2 linked regions of the Labrenzia sp. VG12 genome follow. Each later gene encodes a partner of the first gene's protein in a complex. Links are inferred from orthologs where the notes say so. Each region holds a gene or a part of one and is shown on either strand. Other genes may lie near its edges.

Region 1 (10,397 bases):
GATGCGCGGCTGGCGAGCCTTGCCGGCCTCGACGAAAGCGACGTCAAGAAGCTGCGCCAGGACCTGGACGTGCATCCAGTCTACAAGCGCATCGACACCTGCGCCGCCGAATTCGCTTCGCCCACCGCCTATATGTATTCAACCTATGAAGCCCCCTTCATGGGCGCACCGGCTTGCGAAGCCGATCCGTCCGACAGGAAGAAGGTGGTCATCCTGGGCGGTGGCCCGAACCGGATCGGCCAGGGCATCGAGTTCGACTATTGCTGCTGTCACGCCGCCTTCGCGCTTGAGGACGCCGGTTACGAAACCATCATGGTCAACTGCAACCCGGAAACCGTCTCCACCGACTATGACACTTCCGACCGGCTCTATTTCGAACCGCTGACGGCCGAGGACGTTCTGGAGATCATCCGCAAGGAGCAGGAAAACGGAACTCTACACGGCGTTATCGTCCAGTTCGGCGGCCAGACGCCCCTGAAGCTGGCCCAGGCGCTGGTCAAGGCCGATGTGCCAATCCTCGGCACATCGCCGGACATGATCGACCTTGCAGAAGACCGTGACCGGTTCCAGAAGCTTCTGATCAAACTGGACCTGAAGCAGCCGGAAAACGGCATTGCCTATTCCGTCGAACAGGGCCGCCTGATTGCAGGCCAGCTCGGCCTGCCGCTCGTCGTACGTCCGTCCTACGTGCTGGGTGGCCGTGCCATGCAGATCATCCGCGACGAGGAAGCGCTCAACTCCTACCTGCTCGGTACCCTGCCCGAGCTGGTACCGGCGGAAGTGCGCGCCAAGTATCCGAACGACAAGACCGGCCAGATCAACACGGTGCTGGGCACCAATCCGCTGTTGTTCGACCGTTACCTGGACGGCGCCATCGAGGTCGATGTCGATGCGCTCTGCGACGGCAAGGACGTCTTTGTCTGCGGCATCATGGAGCATATCGAGGAAGCCGGCATCCACTCCGGCGACAGTGCCTGTTCGCTGCCACCTTTCTCGCTCGGCGAAGACATGCTGAACGAGCTGAAGCGGCAGACCAGGGCGCTGGCCCTGGCGCTGGAAGTCGGCGGCCTGATGAACGTTCAATACGCGATCAAGGACGGCGAGATCTTCGTTCTGGAAGTGAACCCGCGTGCCTCCCGAACCGTGCCGTTCGTCGCCAAGACCATCGGGGCTCCGGTCGCCAAGATCGCCAGCCGCGTCATGGCCGGCGAGAGCCTGGCCTCCTTCGGCCTTAGCGATCGCAAATACGACCACATTGCGGTCAAGGAAGCCGTGTTCCCCTTCGCCCGTTTTCCGGGCGTCGACACCATTCTCGGTCCGGAAATGCGTTCCACCGGCGAGGTCATGGGTCTGGACACCGCCTTCGGCAAGGCATTCGCCAAGTCGCAGATCGGCTGCGGCACCGGCGTTCCGGGCGAAGGCACCGTCTTCGTTTCCATGCGGGACCAGGACAAGGCAGGTGTGCTTGAGGCCGTGAAGAGCCTCGAGGAAGCCGGCTTCACCATCATCGCCACCGGTGGCACCCAGAAATTCCTGGAGGACCAGGGCATCGCGGTCAGGAAGATCAACAAGGTGCTTGAAGGCCGGCCACATATCGTCGATGCTATCAAGAATGGCGAAGTCCAGCTTGTCTTCAACACCACCGAAGGCGCGCAGGCCATCTCCGACAGCCGGTCGATGCGCCGGGCAGCCCTCCTGAACAAGGTTCCGTATTACACGACCCTTGCAGGTTCGGTTGCAGCGGCCAAAGGCATTACCGCCCACAAAGCGGGGAGCCTTGAAGTAAGACCTTTACAATCCTACTTCGGCTAAGGCTAATATACTCATTGACCGGCCGGGAAAGCGCGCCTTTCCCGGCTTGGTTTGTTTTTGTTAAAGCGCGGTCCTTGAAGAAGAGCAAAATAAGGACCCAATAAGTTGAAGGTCTGAGACCCATGGAAAAAGTTCCGATGACCTCCGCCGGTTACAAAATGCTTCAGGACGAGCTGAAGGAACGTACCACGGTTGAGCGTCCGCGCATCGTCGATGCGATTGCAGAAGCGCGCGCACATGGCGACCTGTCGGAAAACGCCGAATACCATGCGGCGAAGGAAGCCCAGAGCCTCAACGAAGGCCGTATTGCGGAACTGGAAGACAAACTTTCGCGCGCCGAGGTCATTGATGTGACCAAACTCAGCGGCGACACCGTGAAATTCGGCGCGACCGTGTCCCTGATTGATGAAGACACGGAAGAAGAGAAGAAATACATGATCGTTGGAGATGTCGAATCCGACGTGAAGCACAACAAGGTCTCGATTTCTTCCCCGATTGCACGTGCCCTGATCGGCAAATCTGTGGGTGACAGCGTTGAAGTCGCCGCACCGGGCGGTGCTCGTTCCTACGAGATCGTTGAAGTTCAGTTCGTCTGATCGCTTGTCTGCGCCGGTTTGTCCGGGGCAACTGATATTCCCCTTTGACGCGTGCCGGTCGCCCGCTAAGGTAGCAGTCGGTACGTGTCGGAGGGTGATTGATGGTCTTTCACGCAATCGCGGTGTGGCTGCTGGTCGCGTCACTGCCCCTGTGGGCCTATCGCTGGTTTCTCTATGCCAAGCTGGATGAGCGCGAACGCCAGATCTTCAAGCGTCTGGTGACGAAACGATACGAGGGCGCCTTTGCCTTCGGTGCGCGCATGTTCGGCTTTCTGGTCGCCCTTGCTGCGTCCGTGTTGCTTCTGGTTTACAGCCTTCGCTATTTCAAGCATGGCTCGCTTGAACTCGGCGTCTACAAGGAAACCGTCCGCACCCGTCTCTATTCCGGAATGGAACCGGTCGACCAGGCGCTGAACACCTTCCATTACGAACAGCCGCTCCCGGTCGCTATCTTGACCACCTGCTTCCTGCTCAGTGTGGTGTTTACGCTGGTCGCAACGGCTCTGCGCGATGTCGCTACGATCCTGCGGCTGCGCAAGAAGCTGGAACGCATCCAGTCCGGTCGCAGCGACGCGCAAGCGACCTGACAACGCGCCTCAAGCCTGAAGACTGTCCGGAAACGAGGTATTCGGCCTCAGTCGATCGGCACCACCGGTTCATCCTTGGTGCGCCGGATCGTCAGGGCGGTGCGCACGCTGTCGACATTGGGCGCGGCGGTCAGTTCGCGGATGATGAAGTTCTGGAAGGTCTGGAGATCCGGCGAAACGCATTTCAGAAGAAAATCGACCTCCCCGGACAGCATGTAGCTTTCCCGCACAAGCGGCCAGTTCTGCACCGTCTGTTCAAAGGCGATCAGGTCGGCCTCGGTCTGGCTATGCAGACCGACCATGGCAAAGGCCGTCACGTCATAGCCGAGCTGCTTTTCGTCCAGCAGCGTGCGGTATCCGAGAATCAGGCCGGCTTCTTCTAGGGCCCGGACCCGGCGAAGACACGGAGGCGCGGAAATGCCGACACGCCGCGCCAACTCGACATTGGTCATCCGTCCGTCTGCTTGCAATTCCTTCAGGATCTGCCAGTCAATGGCATCGAGCCGCGCTTTCACACCTGTCTCCTTAAAGCTTCCAACTGGACCCGGGTGTGGGCAATTACCACCGAGCCGGCCCCTCGTCTTGCGGAATGGGAGAATCCCGCGTTAACGTGTGTTTCAGGTGCCGAGTTATGATTTTTTGCGCGTTTGTGCAAGACTATAACAAAAATGCGCACGATTTCGAAAGATTACGATAGGGGAACTGCTCCTTAAATGCCACAGTTTGAGGAGATCGCGCCGTCGACCGCATGGGTCCTGACCGACGGCAAGGCCGGTGACTTGGCGCAATGCATCGGCGTAGTCGAAACGCTCGGCGTTCCTTATGAAACCCGGATCGTCGCACCAAAACCACCCTTTTCCTGGTGGCTTCCCTTCGGCCCGATCGACCCGCGCGAGTGGGAATCACGCCCAAAAAGCCCAATCGCTCTCCCCTATCCGGATATCGTCGTTGCCTCCGGCAGGCGCGCAGCTGGGTATCTGCGCCGGATCAAGCGGCGTTCGGGGGCAATACCTTTACCGTCTTTCTCAAGGACCCCCGCACCGGCCCGGAGGCCGCCGACCTGATCTGGGTGCCGGAACACGACAAATTGCGCGGCCGCAACGTTCTGGTCACGCCGACCTCTCCTCACAGGTTCTCCGCCAGCAAGCTTGCCGATCTGCGCGCCGAAACGCTGGTCGACATCGACCGGCTGAACCACCCGCGGGTGGCGGTCCTGATCGGCGGCGACAGCCGTCATCATACCTTCCGTGAAGAGGACCAGAAGCGCCTGCTTGCAGGCCTGCGCGACTTGGCAAATTCCCAAAAAGCGTCGTTGATGATCACGGCGTCGCGCCGGACGCCGCCGGATCTAGCCTATGGTCTTTCCAGCCTTGCCAGATCAGGACCCCATCTCTACTGGTCGGGCCAGGGGCCAAATCCGCTCGGACACTATCTTGCAAAAGCGGATGCAATCATCGCCACGGCCGATTCCACCAACATGATCGGTGAGGCCACAGCCACCGGAAAGCCGGTGCACGTGTTTCATCCTGCTGGCGGTCACGACAAGATCACCGGGTTTTTGGGGACTTTGGAACGGATCGGTGCAGTTCACCCCTTTCCAGGTCCGCTGAAAACCACTACCTACGAGCCGATAGATGCCACCCCGGTCATCGCGGACCGCATTCTCGCGGAATACGCAAGCTTTCGGCGGCAAGACTCACAGGAGCCCTGAAGACGGGCAACCGGACAGGAAGAGCCGGACCAAAGACAGGAAAAGGTGCGTCATGAGCACGGAACACAGCAAACTTCTGATCATCGGCTCCGGCCCGGCCGGTTATACGGCCGCCATCTACGCCGCGCGCGCCATGATCGAGCCGACCCTTGTTGCCGGCATCCAGCCGGGCGGTCAGCTCACCATCACCACTGATGTCGAGAACTATCCGGGGTTTGCCGATCCGGTCATGGGCCCCTGGCTGATGGAGCAGATGCAGAAGCAGGCGGAAAATGTCGGCACCAAGATCGTCTATGACACGATCATCAAGGCGGACCTTTCCCAGCGTCCGTTTCGGCTGGAGGCAGACAGCGGCACCGTGTTCACCGCGGACACGCTCGTGATCGCGACCGGCGCCCAGGCACGCTGGCTCGGCATCCAGTCCGAAGAGGATTTCATGGGCGCCGGCGTCTCTGCCTGCGCGACCTGTGACGGCTTTTTCTACCGCAACAAGGAAGTGGTCGTGGTCGGCGGCGGCAACACCGCCGTTGAGGAAGCTCTTTACCTGGCCAACCTCGCCTCCAAGGTGACGCTGGTGCATCGCCGTGACAGCCTGCGCGCGGAAAAGATCCTGCAGGACCGCCTGTTCAACAACCCCAAGATCGACATCGTCTGGGACAGCCAGGTCGACGAGATTCTCGGCGGCGGCATTCCCAAGGCCGTGACCGGCGTTCGTCTGAAAAACACCAAGACCGGCGAACTGTCGGAAATTTCCACAGATGGTGTTTTCATTGCCATCGGCCACGCGCCGTCGGTGGAACTGTTCAAGGATCAGCTCAAGCTGAAGCCGAACGGTTATATGGAAACCGCGCCGGATTCGACCAAAACCTCGATCCCGGGCGTTTTCGCGGCCGGCGATGTCACTGACGATATTTACCGCCAGGCGGTAACCGCCGCCGGCATGGGCTGCATGGCCGCGCTTGAAGCGGAGAAGTTTCTGGCCGAACATGAGGCCGCATCGACCAAACAGGCAGCCGAGTAAGGCTGCCTGCAACGCCCTTCGGAGGGGTCGCATGGACTGGGACAAGCTACGTATCTTTCATGCGGCCGCTCAAGCCGGCAGTTTCACCCATGCCGGTGACACGCTTCATATGAGCCAGTCCGCCGTCAGCCGGCAGGTCAGTGCGCTGGAACATGATCTGGGCGTGCCCCTGTTTCACCGCCACGCGCGTGGCCTGCTGCTCACGGAACAGGGCGAATTGCTCTATCGCACCGCCAGCGACGTCCTGATGAAGCTCGAGGCCGTCCAGTCAAGCCTGACGGACAGCAAGGAAAAACCCTCCGGCATTCTCCGGGTGACCACAACGGTCGGTCTCGGCTCCACCTGGCTCACCTCGCGGATCAAGAACTTCATCGACCTTTATCCCGATGTCGATCTGCACCTGATCTTCGACGATGACGAGCTTGATCTCGGCATGCGCGAGGCAGATGTGGCCATCCGCCTGCGCCAACCGACCCAGCCGGACCTGATCCAGCGCAAGCTGTTCACCGTGCATTTCCATGTCTATGCGTCACCGGAATATCTGCAGCGCTTCGGCGCACCGGTGTCGATCGACGATCTCGACAATCACCGCATCATCACCTTCGGCGAGCAGGCACCGGCCTATCTCAGGTCGATGAACTGGCTGGAAACGGCAGGACGTGTCACCACAAGCCCGCGCCGTTCGGTTCTGAAAGCCAACAACATCGTGGCGATCAAGCGGGCCGTTCAGAGCGGTGTCGGCATCGCCATGCTGCCCGATTACATCATTGACCAGTCTTCCAAGCTGGCGCCGGTGATGACCGAGCAGGAGGACAAGGTGCCCTCTTTCGACACCTATTTTGTCTATCCGTCCGAATTGAAGAACACGGCTCGCGTCACCGCATTCCGCGAGTTCCTGCTGGCCAACGCCCAGAACTGGGTCTACTAGGGCAAGGATCTCCTGCCCGCACCCCGTCAGCCATCCGCCAGAAACAGATCGCTGATTTCAGCCAGGATGCGGGGCAGCTCGTCAAAGGCGTAAGGGGCGTAAACGCGCTCGAACCGTTGATGGAACTCACGCCCCCACGGGCCGATATTCACCATGGGACATCTGAGGCTTTTCGGGTTTGGCTGATCAATCAGCCAACCCGGTGGCGTATTCCTGGCAACCAGCGCAGAAGAGCGGCCCTCCATGGAGCCAAAGAAGCTCATGTCGGAAATGCCTTCAAAATGGGGGCGCCAGATCAAGCGCCGGGACGGGTCATGCTGCCGCGTTGCCATGACGGCCGATATCGCGGTCTCAAGTGCGGTATCGTGCGCATGGTTCCGGTCGAGCCGGGTGGACGGATAGTGCAGACTGGCAAAACCGGTCACGATCACCGGTCCGGAGAGCCTTGCACGATCCACCAGCCAGATCACCAGCTCGCGGCTGACGGTCATCGGATTATCGACGCCTTCAAGCGCGGCCTGTTTTGCCATCAAGGCATTCTGGAAGCGGTCACCAAGCTGGCGTGCCGCTTCTGCCTTGAGATCCGCGTAGCTCAGAATGGGCATATCGGCAGGCTCCGGTCCGGCGGCGCTGCCCGACAGTGCGTAAAACCGGCGCGCATTGTCCGCCAGTCTGGCGAGACTGGCCTGCGCGGCAGCCTTTACCTGGCCAACAAAGCTGGCAAAGAGATCCTCCGGGTCCTGGGAATGGTAGAGCCAGTTGAAGGCAAGCCAGGTCCGCTCGGGGGTGGTGACCTCGTAAACGTCGCGCAGGTCCCTTGCTTCCAGACAGATCGGCGGCGGTGACACTGCGTCGCCGCCCCGGTCACTGAGGTCGGGATTGGCTTCGATCCGCCGCACGATCTCGGCTGCGATCATCTGGGCGCTGACACCCTCATAGGGGTAACTTGCATGCGAGCTCCTGCCGACCACCAGCGCAAAAGGCATCAGCTTGCCGATGGTGCCGGCAAAAACGGCGCGCCCCTCGCTGCCGTCGCCCTGGTCCGAGGTTACGTCCATGTTGATGGCCCCGGCAGGATCCAGACCCATGTCAGCCATCAGCTCCGGCAAGCTGTCGCGCAAGGCGCGCATGCCCCGGCTGTCACGTTCTTCGTCCGGACTGCAGCAAAGCACCAGATTGCCTGTCCGCTCGCTGCGCGCCGCGAACTGCTCAAGTACGGCAACACCGGCTGCAAGGCCGCTTTTCATATCCAGCATGCCGCGGCCCGGCAGGAAGTCGCCGCTTGCCAGATCGGTCTTCGCACGCTCCTCCTGCAGCGTCAGGTTTGGCCTTTCCAGATCCGCGAGCAGAGCCGTTCTGAGTTCATAAGGCTCCCGGCTGAGATCCTTGAGATCGTGATAGTTTTCAACGGACACGGTGTCATAGTGCCCTGTCAGCAGCAGGGCCTTGCGGCCGGCGCCGCGAACCACTGCCACGACGTTGCGGGCCGGCGTGCCCTCCAGTCCCTCCACCAGACGGATGTCGTCGGGGTTGTCGCGGAAATACGGTATCTCGCTCAAAAGCGCCACAAGCTGCCGTGCAAAGGCCGCCTCGCCGGGCGTTCCGGTTTCGCTGGCAAGGCGCACCAGCCGGCAGGCGAGTTCCTCGACGCGCTCCGCTGGCTGCCATACTCCATGAGCGTGGTTTGCTTCCACAGGCGCCGCTGTGTCCGGTGTCATTCCTGTTCCTTCCCTGTCTGGCCTCTTTGCCAAAACATCCCCCGGACAAGGGTCAAGGAATACGCAAAAACCTGTCAAATTATCTAGTATTCTGCGTATTCTGTCAGTTCGATTAACGAAACTGACAGCGAAGACAGACATGATGGATGACCTGGACCGGAGACTGATCGCGGAATTGCGCATCAACAGCAGGGCCTCTCTGCCCAAGCTTGCCGAGATCCTGAAAGTTGCGCGCGGCACGGTTCAGACCCGACTGGACCGCCTGATTGCCAACGGCACGATCAAGAGCTTCACCATCCGCCTCAGTGACGACATGCCCGAGAATCTGCTGCGTGCGGTCATGCTGATCGAGTTGAGCGGCAACAACCTGAAGAACACGGTCGCCACGATCAAACGCATTCCCGGCATTGCTAGCCTCTCCAACACCAATGGCGTCTGGGACATCATCGCGGAAATCGAAGTTTCCAGCCTGCCAGCCATGAACAGTGTCATATCGGAAATTCGCATGATGAACGGCGTTGGAAAGTCCGAAACCTTCATGCTGCTGGGCCCGGCCTAGCCGCCAATCGCAGGGACACATGAGAGGGTCAGGTCAAAAAATATGCAAAAACCTGAGTGCAATTTTGCCAGGCAATCAAACCAGATCCGGGCTTCCGCAAAGAAATTCTGACGGAATACGCAAAAAATGTCGTGTGCCGCCGATTAATTGAACAGGATTAACATATTGGAAAACAAATCTTTTCCACCGCCACCAAAGCCTGAAAACACAGACCTGCGCAAAATGCATAGCAGGTCTGCGCACCTGCCTCTTGTTTATGCGGCTTGTGCACTGCATATAAGCATCACTGTTGGTCACGCGGACGTCACGTCCTCCTCCCAGTGATGTCCAGACCAGCTGTTCCCCTCTGGAAGGTGATTCCACTGGTTTCAGTGAATCAAAATAAACTGCCGGGTCCTTAAAGACCCGGCTCTTTTTTTGCCTATACTTTGCTGCAGCGCAAAATCTTCCCTACATGAACAGAAGCTCGCCCTTCATGTCCTTGTAGAGATGCGCCACCTGTTCCTCATAGCCATTGTAGAGAAGCGTGTCCCGCCGTTCGTCCGTGCCCAGGATCCGTTCCGATGCCTGCGGCCAGCGGCGGTGCGGCACCGACGGGTTCACATTGGCCCAGAAGCCGTATTCCTTCGGCTGGATCTCTTCCCAGAAGCTGACAGGACGCTGGTCCGTGAAGGTGATCTTCACCACCGACTTGATGCATTTGAAGCCGTATTTCCAGGGCGTCACCAGACGGACCGGAGCGCCGAACTGTTTGGCGAGTGGCTTGCCATAGACACCGGTCGCCATGAAGGTCAGCTCGTTGGTGGCCTCTTCCAGGGTCAGGCCCTCCACATAGGGCCAGGGATACCAGGACTGTTTCTGACCGCTTGCGACCGACGGATCGTGGAACGTCTCGAAACGCAGATATTTTGCACCCGTCTGAGGACCCGCGAGCTTGACCAGGTCCGCCAGTGCAAAGCCTGACCAGGGCACGGCCATCGACCAGGCCTCGACACAGCGGTGCCGGTAAAGACGCTCTTCCAGCGGCATCCTGGCCAGCAGATCGTCGATGTCGATGGTCTGCGGATTGTCGATCATGCCATCCAGCGTCACTGTCCAGGGCCGGATCTTGAGGGCCTGGGCCGCCGGCCAGATCTGCTTGTGTGAGCCGAACTCATAAAAATTGTTGTATTTGGACGCGACGTCTTCGGCGGTGAGGTCCCGGTCCAGCGTGTAGGCTGCATTGCGCGTGACCGGATAGAGCCCGGCACTCGGGTCTTCTTCCGCAAAAGCCGGCCGGAGACCAAGCCCGCTGCCGAGAAGCGCACCGCCGCCGGCAAGACCTGCCAGGATCTGCCGCCGGTTCAGGAAAACGGCCTCCGGCGTGGCATCGCGCTCAGCAAGGTTCCAGCTGCGTTTCTTCAGGATGTTCATGCGTCTCACTCCATTTGCCCCGCAGGAAACCGGAATCGCTCATCAATGGCAA
Region 2 (10,314 bases), 2.2 Mb from region 1 along the record:
GCCCTGATGGACGAGGTTGAGACCGAGGAAGCCGACTGGTCCGGACTGGCCGGACTGGTGCCGGACGACTATGCGCGCTACTGGCAGATCACGCTCGATTTTCTGCAGATCGTTCGCGAGGCCTGGCCGGCGCATCTTGTTGAGTGCGGCCAGATGGATCCCAAGGCCCGCCGCTCGGCACTGATCCGCCGGGAAGCCGCCCGTCTGAAAGCGTCACCGCCGCGTGGCCCGGTCATCGTGGCGGGCGTCACGGGGTCGGTTCCCGCCACGGCGGAACTCCTGAAAGTGGTGGCCCGGCTCCCGGAAGGCGCCATCGTGCTGCCCGGGCTGGACCGTTTCATGGAGGATCGTTCCTGGCAGGTTCTCGGGCAGCGTGAGGTTGGCAAGAACCTCTCCAGTACCGGAACGACACCTGCGCCCCAGACCTTGCCCTCACATCCGCAATACTCGCTGAAGCAGTTGCTGGACCGCCTGGCGGTCACACGACAGGACATTGGCACCCTCGGACCGGCGCCGGCCCCGGAGATGCTGTTGCGTGAAGAGCTTGTGTCCGAGGTCTTGCGGCCCGCCGAGACCTCCGATGGTTGGACCGGCTTTCTGGAAAGACGGTCGGAGGAGGAACGCTCCCGAGCCCTGGACAGCGTTGCGATCATGACGGCGCGAAACGAGGCAGATGAAGCCCTGAGTGTGGCCATTGCCTTGCGCGAGGCGGTTGAGCGGGGTGAAAGCGCGGCCCTTGTCTCCGCCGACCGGATGCTGACGCGGCGGGTTGCCGCCGAACTTGCCCGCTGGAACGTCCAGGTTGATGACAGTGCCGGCCGGCCGTTGGATCAGACCGCACCGGCCATTCTTTCGCTTCTGGCCGCCAAGCTGGCTCTCAATGGCTGCGAGCCGATCGACCTTCTTTCACTCCTCAAGCATCCGCTTGCCCGGCTCGGGCTGCCGGTCAAGGACATTCGTTCGGCCGCACGCGCGCTTGAACGCGGGGTCGTTCGCGGCCCGCGGGCACGCGCCGGTACGGCGGGCCTGAAACTGGCCGTCGAGGCGAGCCGCGAGGAAGCGGGCAAGGCGCATACGCCGCGCTGGAAGAAGGTCCACGACGCCGACTGGGACGTGATCGCGGATCTTGTCGAGCGGCTGGCAGCAGCGCTGAAACCCCTGGAAGACCTGGCATCTTCCAGTGAGCCGCTAGATCTGATGGACCTGGCACGGCGGCACATCGAGGTGATCGAGGCGATTTCAGGGGATGAAACCGGCTCGGTCGCGGAACTCTATGCCGGTGAAGCGGGCGAGGCCCTCGCGGAATTCTTCACCGGCCTCCTGGAAGCCGGCTCCAGCGGGCTCGATATTCCGCCTGGTGAGTGGCCATCCGTCCTGCCTGCGCTGATGTCTGGCCACGCCGTCCGCCGCCGTCTGCCGGGCGACACGCGCATACAGATCCTCGGTCCCATGGAAGCGCGGCTGCAGAGCTTCGACTTCATGATCATGGGTGGTCTGAACGAAGGCGTCTGGCCGCAGCGCACCCGCAATGACCCGTGGCTGAACCGGCCGATGAAACGGGACATGGGACTGGAGCCGCCCGAACGGCGGCTGGGGGCCGCCGCACATGATTTTGCACAAGGGTTCGGCACAAGGCGCGTGTTGCTGTCACGTGCGGCCCGAAGTGATGGCGCCCCCACCGTGGCCTCGCGCTGGCTGCAGCGGCTGACCACGCTTGCAGGGCCTGAACTCACAAGGGACCTTGAGGCACGCGGGGCGGTCTACCCGGAACTGGCCTCCCAGCTTGACCGGTCCGAAGGTGCGGTGCGTCCGGCCCGGCGTCCGGCGCCTCTGCCTCCGCTGGCAGCCCGGCCGGCCTCCTTGTCCATCACCGAGATCGAGCGGCTCATCCGCGATCCCTATGCGATCTACGCACGCCACGTTCTGGAGCTGCAGCCGGTAGAGCCAATCGGCGGCGAGCCGGGGGCGGCTGACAAGGGCAATCTCATTCATGATGCCCTGGCGCAGTTCCTGATGACCTGGCAGGGCCCCTTCGACGACAGCGCAGTCGACGCGCTGATCGGAATAGGCGAAGAGCTGTTTGAACCGCTTGATGCGTTTCCGGCGATCCGGGCGCTCTGGTGGCCAAGGTTCCAGAAGATTGCGGCCGGATTTGTGGCCTATGAGGGCAAAAGATCCGCATCCATCGACACGCGGCATCTGGAGATCGGCGGCGGTGTTGCGCTCGCCCTGCCCGGATTTGATTTCCGACTGCGCGGCCGGGCCGACCGTATCGATCAGCTGCAGGGGGGCTCCCTCTCGGTGATCGATTACAAGACAGGGCAGGTGCCGTCGCAAAAACAGGTCGACGCGCTGCTGTCGCCGCAACTGCCTCTGGAAGCCGCAATGATCAAACGGTTCGGCTTCAAGGACGTGCCGGCGGATGCCGAGGTTTCGGAACTGGTCTACCTGCAGCTGAAGGGCGGCGCGGAACCGGTCATCGAGGCGGTGCGAAACCCCAAGGATGTTCCGCTGGAAGGCCTGATCGAAGATGCCTGGGCGCGCCTGGAGCAATTGATCGCCCATTATGCAAAGCCCGAGACCGGGTATCTGTCGCGCGCCCGTGTCATGCGCGAGCGGCAGATGGACGGCGACTATGACCATCTGGCCCGGACCCAGGAATGGGCCCTTGGTGGGGAGGAACCGTCATGAGCGGGTTCCAGATCCCGGAACTGACCCGTGAACGTCAGGATCTTGCCTCGCGCCCGCGTGCCTCGGCCTGGGTGAGTGCCAATGCCGGATCCGGCAAGACCTTTGTCCTGTCGCGCCGGGTTGTGCGGCTTCTGCTGGATGGCACGGACCCGTCCCGCATCCTCGCGCTGACCTTTACCAAGGCCGCTGCTGCCGAAATGGCGACCCGTGTTTTCCGCATCCTGGGCGACTGGGTGACCAGGGACGATGAAGCGCTGTCCCGGGAGCTGCAGGATATCGAGGGGCGGAGACCGGATGCCGCGCGCCTTGCCATGGCACGCAGGCTCTTCGCCCGAGCGCTAGAGACCCCCGGTGGACTGAAGATCCAGACCATCCACGGCTTCTGCGAAGCCCTGCTGCACCAGTTCCCGCTGGAGGCCAACGTGGCCGGGCATTTTGCGGTGCTGGATGATCGCATCGCCGCAGAACTGATGGCCGAATCCCGCGCCACCGTGCTTCATGCCGCCGAGACCGACCCGGCGAGCACCTATGGCCGGGCCCTTGCCTCGGTGATCGATCTGATGAGCGATGGCGGTGCCCAGAAGGCTCTGGATGAACTTATCCAGAGCCGGGATGCCTTCCGCCGCTGGACCAATGATGCGGACGGGCTTTTGCCCGCGCTTGAAGAGCTTGCCGGATTGCTCGACGTGGATCCGTCGCTGCGGCTGGCAGAGTTCGATCGGCGGTTCAAGGCGGAGTGTCCCCTCGATCTCAATACCTGCCGCGCATATGCCGAGGCGCTCGGGACCGGTTCAAAAACCGATCAGGCCCGCGGCGATGCGCTGGTCGAAGCCGCAAGCCTGGCGGACCTGACGGCTTTCCGCGAGGCCTGGCAATCCATCTTCCTGACGGCCAAGCTTGAGCCGCGCAAATCGCTCGCCACCAAGAAGATTGTTGCGGATTTCCCGCAGATGCTGGACGCTCTGGGCGCCGAGCAGGACCGACTGTTGTCGCTGCTGGACGAGCGCCGCAAGGTTGCCACCTATGAAGGCACGGCGTCGCTCCTGCATCTGGCCGACGCGGTGATCCGGCACTATGAGCGCGCAAAGACGGCGCGCGGGTATCTGGATTTCGAGGACCTGGTCGTCAAGACCGCATCGCTTCTGCAGAAGTCGGATGCGGCCCTCTGGGTGCAATACAAGCTCGACCAGGGGCTTGACCATATCCTGGTGGATGAGGCCCAGGACACCAGCCCGCGCCAATGGGACGTGGTAACGGCGCTGGCCGCAGAGTTCTTTTCAGGTGAAGGTGGACATGACCGGGTGCGGACCCTGTTTGCGGTCGGCGACGAAAAGCAGTCGATCTACTCGTTTCAGGGGGCTGTTCCGGCCTATTTCGACGCCATGCGCCGGGAATTCGCGCAAAGGGCAGGTGAAGCGGAACGGGAATTTCATTCCGTCAATCTGCAGCTGTCTTTCCGGTCGACGCCCGATGTGCTCGGCGCTGTCGATGAGGTGTTCCGCGAAGAAAGTGCCCACAGGGGCCTTTCCCAGGACGTGAAGGCACCTGTGCACGAGGCGATCCGCCGCGACCCCGGAATTGTCGATATCTGGCCGTTGGAAGCGGAAGCGGAAATCGAGGAGCCGGACGACTGGCGGCAGCCGATCGACCATGTCGGCTCCGGCAGTCCGATGATCAAGGTCGCCAGACGCATTGCCGGGGAAATCGCCGACTGGATGCGGGACGGCGTGGCTGATCCCGGCGACGTCATGATCCTTGTTCGCAAACGCGGTCCCTTTGTCGAGGCGCTCAACCGGGAACTGAAGGAACGCGACATTCCGGCTGCCGGCAGCGACAGGCTGGTGTTGACGGACCACATCGCGGTCAAGGATCTGGCCGCGCTTGGCCGGTTCCTGCTGCTGCCGGAAGACGATCTGTCGCTTGCCTGCGTGTTGAAAAGCCCGCTCTTCGGCTTGGGAGACGAGGATCTCTTCCAGATCGCCCGGGAGACGCCTGACAAGGTCCGGCCGGGCACGCTCTGGCAGATGCTGGTCAAGCGGTCCGAGACCAGCGAGACCTGGAAACAGGTCCGGGCAAGGCTTGAGGATTGGCGCGCCCGCGCCGACTTCGTGCCGCCCTATGAATTTTATGCCCGCCTGCTGGGGGCCGATGGCGGTCGAAAGGCCTTCCGGTCCCGGCTCGGGGTTGAAGTCGATGACGTTCTCGACGAGTTCCTGGCACTGACCATGGCCTATGAACAGGCCGGCACGCCTGGTCTTGAAGGGTTCCTTGCCTGGATGGCGGCGGCCCCGACGGAGATCAAGCGTGAGCTGACCAACACCAAGGGCATGGTCCGGATCATGACGGTGCACGGGTCCAAGGGGCTTGAGGCGCGGATCGTCATTCTGGTGGATCCGGGTGCTGCGCCGGTCAGCGCGATCCATGATCCGTCTTTTCTGCCGCATCCGCGTCTGAACAATGATCTTTTGCCGCCGGCGCTTGTATGGCTACCGCCAAAGGCTGATCGCACAAGCTGGCACGACGAGACCGTTGATGCGTTGCGGGCGGCCCAGGAAGAGGAATATCGGCGGCTTTTGTATGTGGCACTGACACGCGCCGAAGACCGGCTGATTGTCTGTGGCTGGGAGCCGAAACGCGGTGCCCATGAAAACTGCTGGTATTCCATGGTGTCGCGGTCCCTGAAACCGGGAGCGCAGGAACTGTTTGGTCCGGACGGCGCTGTATCAGGGTGGCGCTGGCAGAAGGACGGGGCGGGCACACATCCGGCCTCCGGGACTGTCTCCAGGGTCCCTGAAGCGTCCGAAGAGACAGCGCCGCCACTGCCTGCATGGCTGTCGGAACCGGTACGGCCGCTGCCGAAAAAGAAGCGCCTGCAGCCTTCAAGAGCCTTCGAGGCGATGGAGGAGAAAGAGGGGATTGATCCCGTGCCGGCAGTCTCCAGGCTTCAGGCGGGACGGGACCCGGCCTCCTGGCCGCTGGAGCGGGGACGGCTGGTTCACCGCCTGTTGGAGCTCCTGCCCGACCTTGTGGCGGGCGAGCGGATGCAGGCTGCGGAAAACTATCTCGATCAGGCGCTGCGCCCGGAATTCATCTCCCGTCGCGAGCGCTTGCTGGAAGAGGTCGCGCGCATTCTGGACGACCCTGAATTCGCGCCGCTGTTTGCGGCCCGGGCACGAGCCGAGGTGCCTGTCGTTGGCACGATTCGCATTGCCGATGGCACGGAGGTCGAAATCTCCGGGCAGATCGACCGGCTTCTGGTTGAGGATAACCGGGTTGTGATTGTGGATTACAAGACGAATTTTCATCCGCCGGAAGAGGTTGCGGAAGTTCCTCTCGAATATCGCGCACAGCTTTGTGTTTACAGGGAAATGCTGAAGCAGATTTATCCGGGCCGGGACATTTCCGCCTGTCTTTTGTGGACCTCCGGCCCTTCCCTGATGGAAATCCCGGCGGCAATGCTCGACGAGACCTTTGCCGGATTGCGGCCTGACGGCACAGCCGCTTGACGCCGCGCCTCTTGCTTCCTACGTTCGTGCCAACTGACGCGCTTACATAGTGTAGGCGTGACCCCCAGACCTACGAGATCTAGTTATGGCAACCACGCAAGTCACCGATGCCTCCTTTGAGGCGGAAGTTCTGAATTCCGACGCTCCGGTCGTCGTCGACTTCTGGGCCGAATGGTGCGGCCCCTGTAAGATGATCGCTCCGGCACTTGAGGAAATCTCCGAAGAGATGGACGGCCAGGTGAAGATCACCAAGCTGAACATCGACGAAAACCAGGACATGGCCATGAAATATGGCGTCCGCTCCATCCCGATGCTGATCCTGTTCAAGGGTGGTGAGCCGATGGCGCAACAGATCGGTGCTGCGCCGAAAGGCAAGCTGTCCGACTGGATCAAGAGCGCCCTTTAAGAAATGATCTTCCTGCGGCCCACCGGCGGCAGGCCATATGAGCGCGGCCGGCGGATATGCGAAAGCTTATCCGCCGATCCTCTTTGAAATGGCCGGCAATTGGTATAAAGCAGCCGCATTGGATTTTAGCCAGACGGACCATTCATGAGTGACGAGAACAAATCCCCGGAAGAACAGCCGGCAGACGTGACGCCGGAAACCGAAGCCGCGGCCGGTGAAACCGGTGCTGACGCGACCGGCATGGATCCACTCGAACTGCTGCAGACGGAAAATGCCGACCTCAAGGACCGGGCACTCCGTGCCATGGCCGAGATGGAAAACCTGCGCCGCCGCACGGAGAAGGAAATCAAGGACGCCCGCCAATATGCGGTCTCCGGTTTTGCGCGCGACATGCTGACCGTTTCTGACAATCTGCGCCGCGCGTTGGAAGCCCTGCCGGAAGATGACCGCAAGAACGCCGATGCCGGCGTTGCCTCGCTGATCGAAGGTGTTGAGATGATCGAACGCGATCTGCTCAACCAGCTGGAGAAAAACGGCGTCAAGAAACTCAACCCGGAAGGCCAGAAATTCGACCCGAATTTCCACCAGGCCATGTTCGAGGTACCGAACACGGAAGTGCCGAACAACACCGTGGTTCAGGTCATGCAGGCCGGCTATGTCATCGGCGAGCGCGTCCTGCGACCGGCCATGGTCGGTGTCTCCAAGGGCGGGCCGAAGGACGTTGCCCAGGCACCGGCGGATGCCGCTGGTGAAGCCGGGCAGACTGTCGACAAGAGCGCCTGATCGCGCCATCGTCTTTCTTTGAAAGAAGCCACTTCCGCCAGTCGCGGGAGTGGTTTTTTTTCGGCCGGCGTTGGTAAGCTTCGCCTTTGCGGGGCTTGTCCCTGTAGTCCTTGCCCTGAAAGGGAGTTACAACACGCTTTTTCCATCGGGGAAGAAGTGGCGAGGCTCATAGATCAAGTCATGGGGTGACGGCAAACCGGAAAGCTGGCTGACCCGAACCTGGTCTTGCGGTCCAACGAGTGAAAAGGGGCACCATGCTGCTGCAGATGCTGGATTATCTCGGCGTTGCCGTTTTTGCGATCACGGGCGGCATCATGGCGTCGCGCAAGCAGCTCGATTTCATCGCGTTTCTGTTCTTTGCCACCCTGACCGGCATTGGCGGCGGCACGCTCCGCGATCTGCTTCTTGGCGTGCCGGTGTTCTGGGTCCAGAATGAAACCTATCTGCTGGTCTGCCTCGCGGTCAGCGTTTTTGTCTGGTTCTTTGCCGACTGGATCGAGTCCTTGAACAAGCCGCTTCGCTGGGCCGACGCAGTCGGGATCGCCGCTTATTCCGTGATGGGGGCTGCCAAGGCCCTGTCGGTCGGTGACACAATCCTGGTAGCAGTCCTGATGGGAGTTGCAACGGCAACATTCGGCGGCGTCCTGAGGGACACGATTGCCCGTGAACCGTCTTCCATCGTCAAATCCGAGATCTATGTCAGCGCGGCATTTGCCGGCGCGGGAAGTTATGTCCTGCTGGTGCAAGTGGATCTGCCGCAAGTCGCCTGTGCCCTTCTGGCCGGTGCGATCGCACTGATCCTGCGTGGCGGCGCTATTTTGCGGGGATGGACCTTGCCCGGCTATCGCGCCGGCAAGCGCAGCTAATTGGCAGGGCGTCCCGATATTGACAAAAATCGCGATGAAATTGCGTTATGTCACAGGTCTGTCCGTCGGTCCGCAGTAGGATCAACACAGCCTCAGGGTGCAATTTCACAAATGGAGGATGGAGAAGATCATGGCCGAGCACGGTATCTTCTACTGGAACGAGCTGATGACGCGCGACACCCAGAAAGCCAAGGATTTCTATGGCAAGACTCTCGGGTGGACCTTCACCGAAATGCCGATGGAAGACGGCACCTATGTCGTGGCCAACCTCGGTGACAAGCCGGTCGGTGGCTTTTTCCCGATGAATGCGCCCCATTTCGACGGCATACCGGAACACTGGATGTCCTACATTGCCGTCGACAATATCGACGAGCGACTGGAGCTTGCAAAGGCCCATGGCGCGGAAGTCATGCGTCCTCCCTTTGATGTGCCCGGCATCGGCCGCATCGCAATCCTGAAGGATGTCGGTGGCGCGGTTCAAGGCTGGATGACACCTGCCGAGATGGCCGGCTGAGTATTCAGCAGTCGTTGTCCGAAGAAAAAAGGCCGGATTGCAGGATCCGGCCTTTTCGTTATCCTATGTTCCGCGCCTTTTGCCGATGCTCATAGAACGTTGATTTCGACGCTGTCGGCGAGAGTGTTGGCGATGAAACAGTAGCGATGAGCTCGCGCCTGCATTTCTCCCAACTGGCTTGCGTCAACTTCGAAACCTGTGTCGAAGCGCACCTTCGGATGCAGGTCGATCCGTGTCACGGACATCTGTCCCCTCGCATTTTTTCCCAGATGGGCGACCGCCTGGTCGTGATAGCTGGCGACAGGCCAGCCCGCCTTGGCTGACAGCGCGAGAAACGTCATCATGTGGCAACTGGAGAGCGCGGCAGCGAGGGCCTGTTCGGGATTGGTATTTTCTGGATCACCGCCCCAGTCCGGGGCGGCATCCACCTGAACTTCATGACCTGCATTATACTGCACGGTGTGGGCGTTGGAGTATTTGCCTGTCTGCAAGGTTGCCTCACTTCGATGCCAATGCAGCGCGATCTCCAAATCCGACATTTTTTGGGTCTCCGGCGTATGTCAGGTCGATACTGTGTCAGGCTGCCGCGAGCTTTTTGCGCGGATCGAAGAACGGCCTTTCAGCGACCGTGGCTGCTGCATGGCCGGAAGGCATTACAATCTCGAGCTGCGTGCCGATATCGGCGCAGTCGACCGAAACCATGGCAAGTGCGATGTTCTTCTCAAGACGCGGCGAATAGATGGCCGAAGTCACCTTGCCCACGCAAACACCGTCGCGGTTGATGGTCCAGAAGGCTGTGTTCGGTCCTGTCAGCGGCGCGCTGTCTATGATCAGTCCGACCTGCTTGCGTGTCACACCATTGTCCCGGACCCGCTGAAGCGCGAATTTGCCGATGAATTCCGCGTCGCTGTCCAGATTGACCAACCGATCCAATCCGAGTTCAAACGGGTTGGTGTTGATGTCCGCGTCGGCGTGATAGGAGAGCATTCCGCCTTCGATACGTCGGATGGTAGAAGTGTGGCCCGGCTTCAGGCCGAGGGGACCGCCGACTTCCATGATGCGCTCCCAGAGCTGGTCGCCATAGGTGCTGTCGCGAAGGTAGATTTCATAGCCCAGTTCGCTGGACCAGCCTGTGCGCGACACAATGAGCGGAATACCGTCAAGCTCCACCTCGCGCAGCCAGTAATAGCGCAGGTCCATGATCCCGTCGCCAAAGAGGGCGAGCATGATGTCGCCCGACTTGGGACCTTGCAACTGCAGCGGTGAGACATCCGGCTCCGAGATGGTCACGTCCAGACCGGAATGCACAGCCACGCCTTGTGCCCAGAGCAGGATGTCGCTGTCGGCGATCGACAACCAGAAATGGTTCTCGCCCAGACGCAGCAGGATCGGGTCGTTCAGGATGCCGCCATGGGCATTGGTGATCAGAACGTATTTACATTGCCCCACCGCCATGGTCGACAGGTCGCGCGGGGTCAGCATCTGCGTGAATTTCGCGGCGTCCGGCCCAGTAATCTCAACTTGCCGCTCCACTGCCACGTCGCACAA

The links.
Region 2: the proteins of trxB (region 1) and trxA are in contact, whole or in part, in a crystal structure (PDB 1F6M), measured with the Escherichia coli proteins. The link is inferred for Labrenzia sp. VG12 from one-to-one orthologs.

The regions. Positions count from the first base shown.
Region 1 is NZ_CP022529.1:2,627,508-2,637,904, forward strand. The notes cover bases 3,965-6,742. They hold trxB (thioredoxin-disulfide reductase), read left to right. Parts: upstream 3,965-4,758; coding sequence 4,759-5,727; downstream 5,728-6,742. Other genes in these bases: CHH27_RS12325 (LysR family transcriptional regulator), read left to right, coding at 5,759-6,655; CHH27_RS12330 (M20/M25/M40 family metallo-hydrolase), read right to left, coding at 6,682-6,742. In the rest of the region: carB (carbamoyl-phosphate synthase large subunit), read left to right, coding at 1-1,812; transcription elongation factor GreA, read left to right, coding at 1,935-2,408; CHH27_RS12305 (hypothetical protein), read left to right, coding at 2,510-2,995; CHH27_RS12310 (Lrp/AsnC family transcriptional regulator), read right to left, coding at 3,043-3,510; more of CHH27_RS12330, read right to left, coding at 6,743-8,373; CHH27_RS12335 (Lrp/AsnC family transcriptional regulator), read left to right, coding at 8,513-8,932; protein-methionine-sulfoxide reductase catalytic subunit MsrP, read right to left, coding at 9,383-10,345.
Region 2 is NZ_CP022529.1:4,780,164-4,790,477, forward strand. What follows is about bases 5,248-7,942. They hold trxA (thioredoxin), read left to right. Parts: upstream 5,248-6,282; coding sequence 6,283-6,603; downstream 6,604-7,942. Other genes in these bases: addA (double-strand break repair helicase AddA), read left to right, coding at 5,248-6,197; grpE (nucleotide exchange factor GrpE), read left to right, coding at 6,748-7,386; CHH27_RS22165 (trimeric intracellular cation channel family protein), read left to right, coding at 7,641-7,942. In the rest of the region: double-strand break repair protein AddB, read left to right, coding at 1-2,691; more of addA, read left to right, coding at 2,688-5,247; more of CHH27_RS22165, read left to right, coding at 7,943-8,252; CHH27_RS22170 (VOC family protein), read left to right, coding at 8,383-8,766; CHH27_RS22175 (OsmC family protein), read right to left, coding at 8,856-9,305; CHH27_RS22180 (glycine cleavage T C-terminal barrel domain-containing protein), read right to left, coding at 9,343-10,314. UniProt on the Escherichia coli protein: Participates in various redox reactions through the reversible oxidation of its active center dithiol to a disulfide and catalyzes dithiol-disulfide exchange reactions.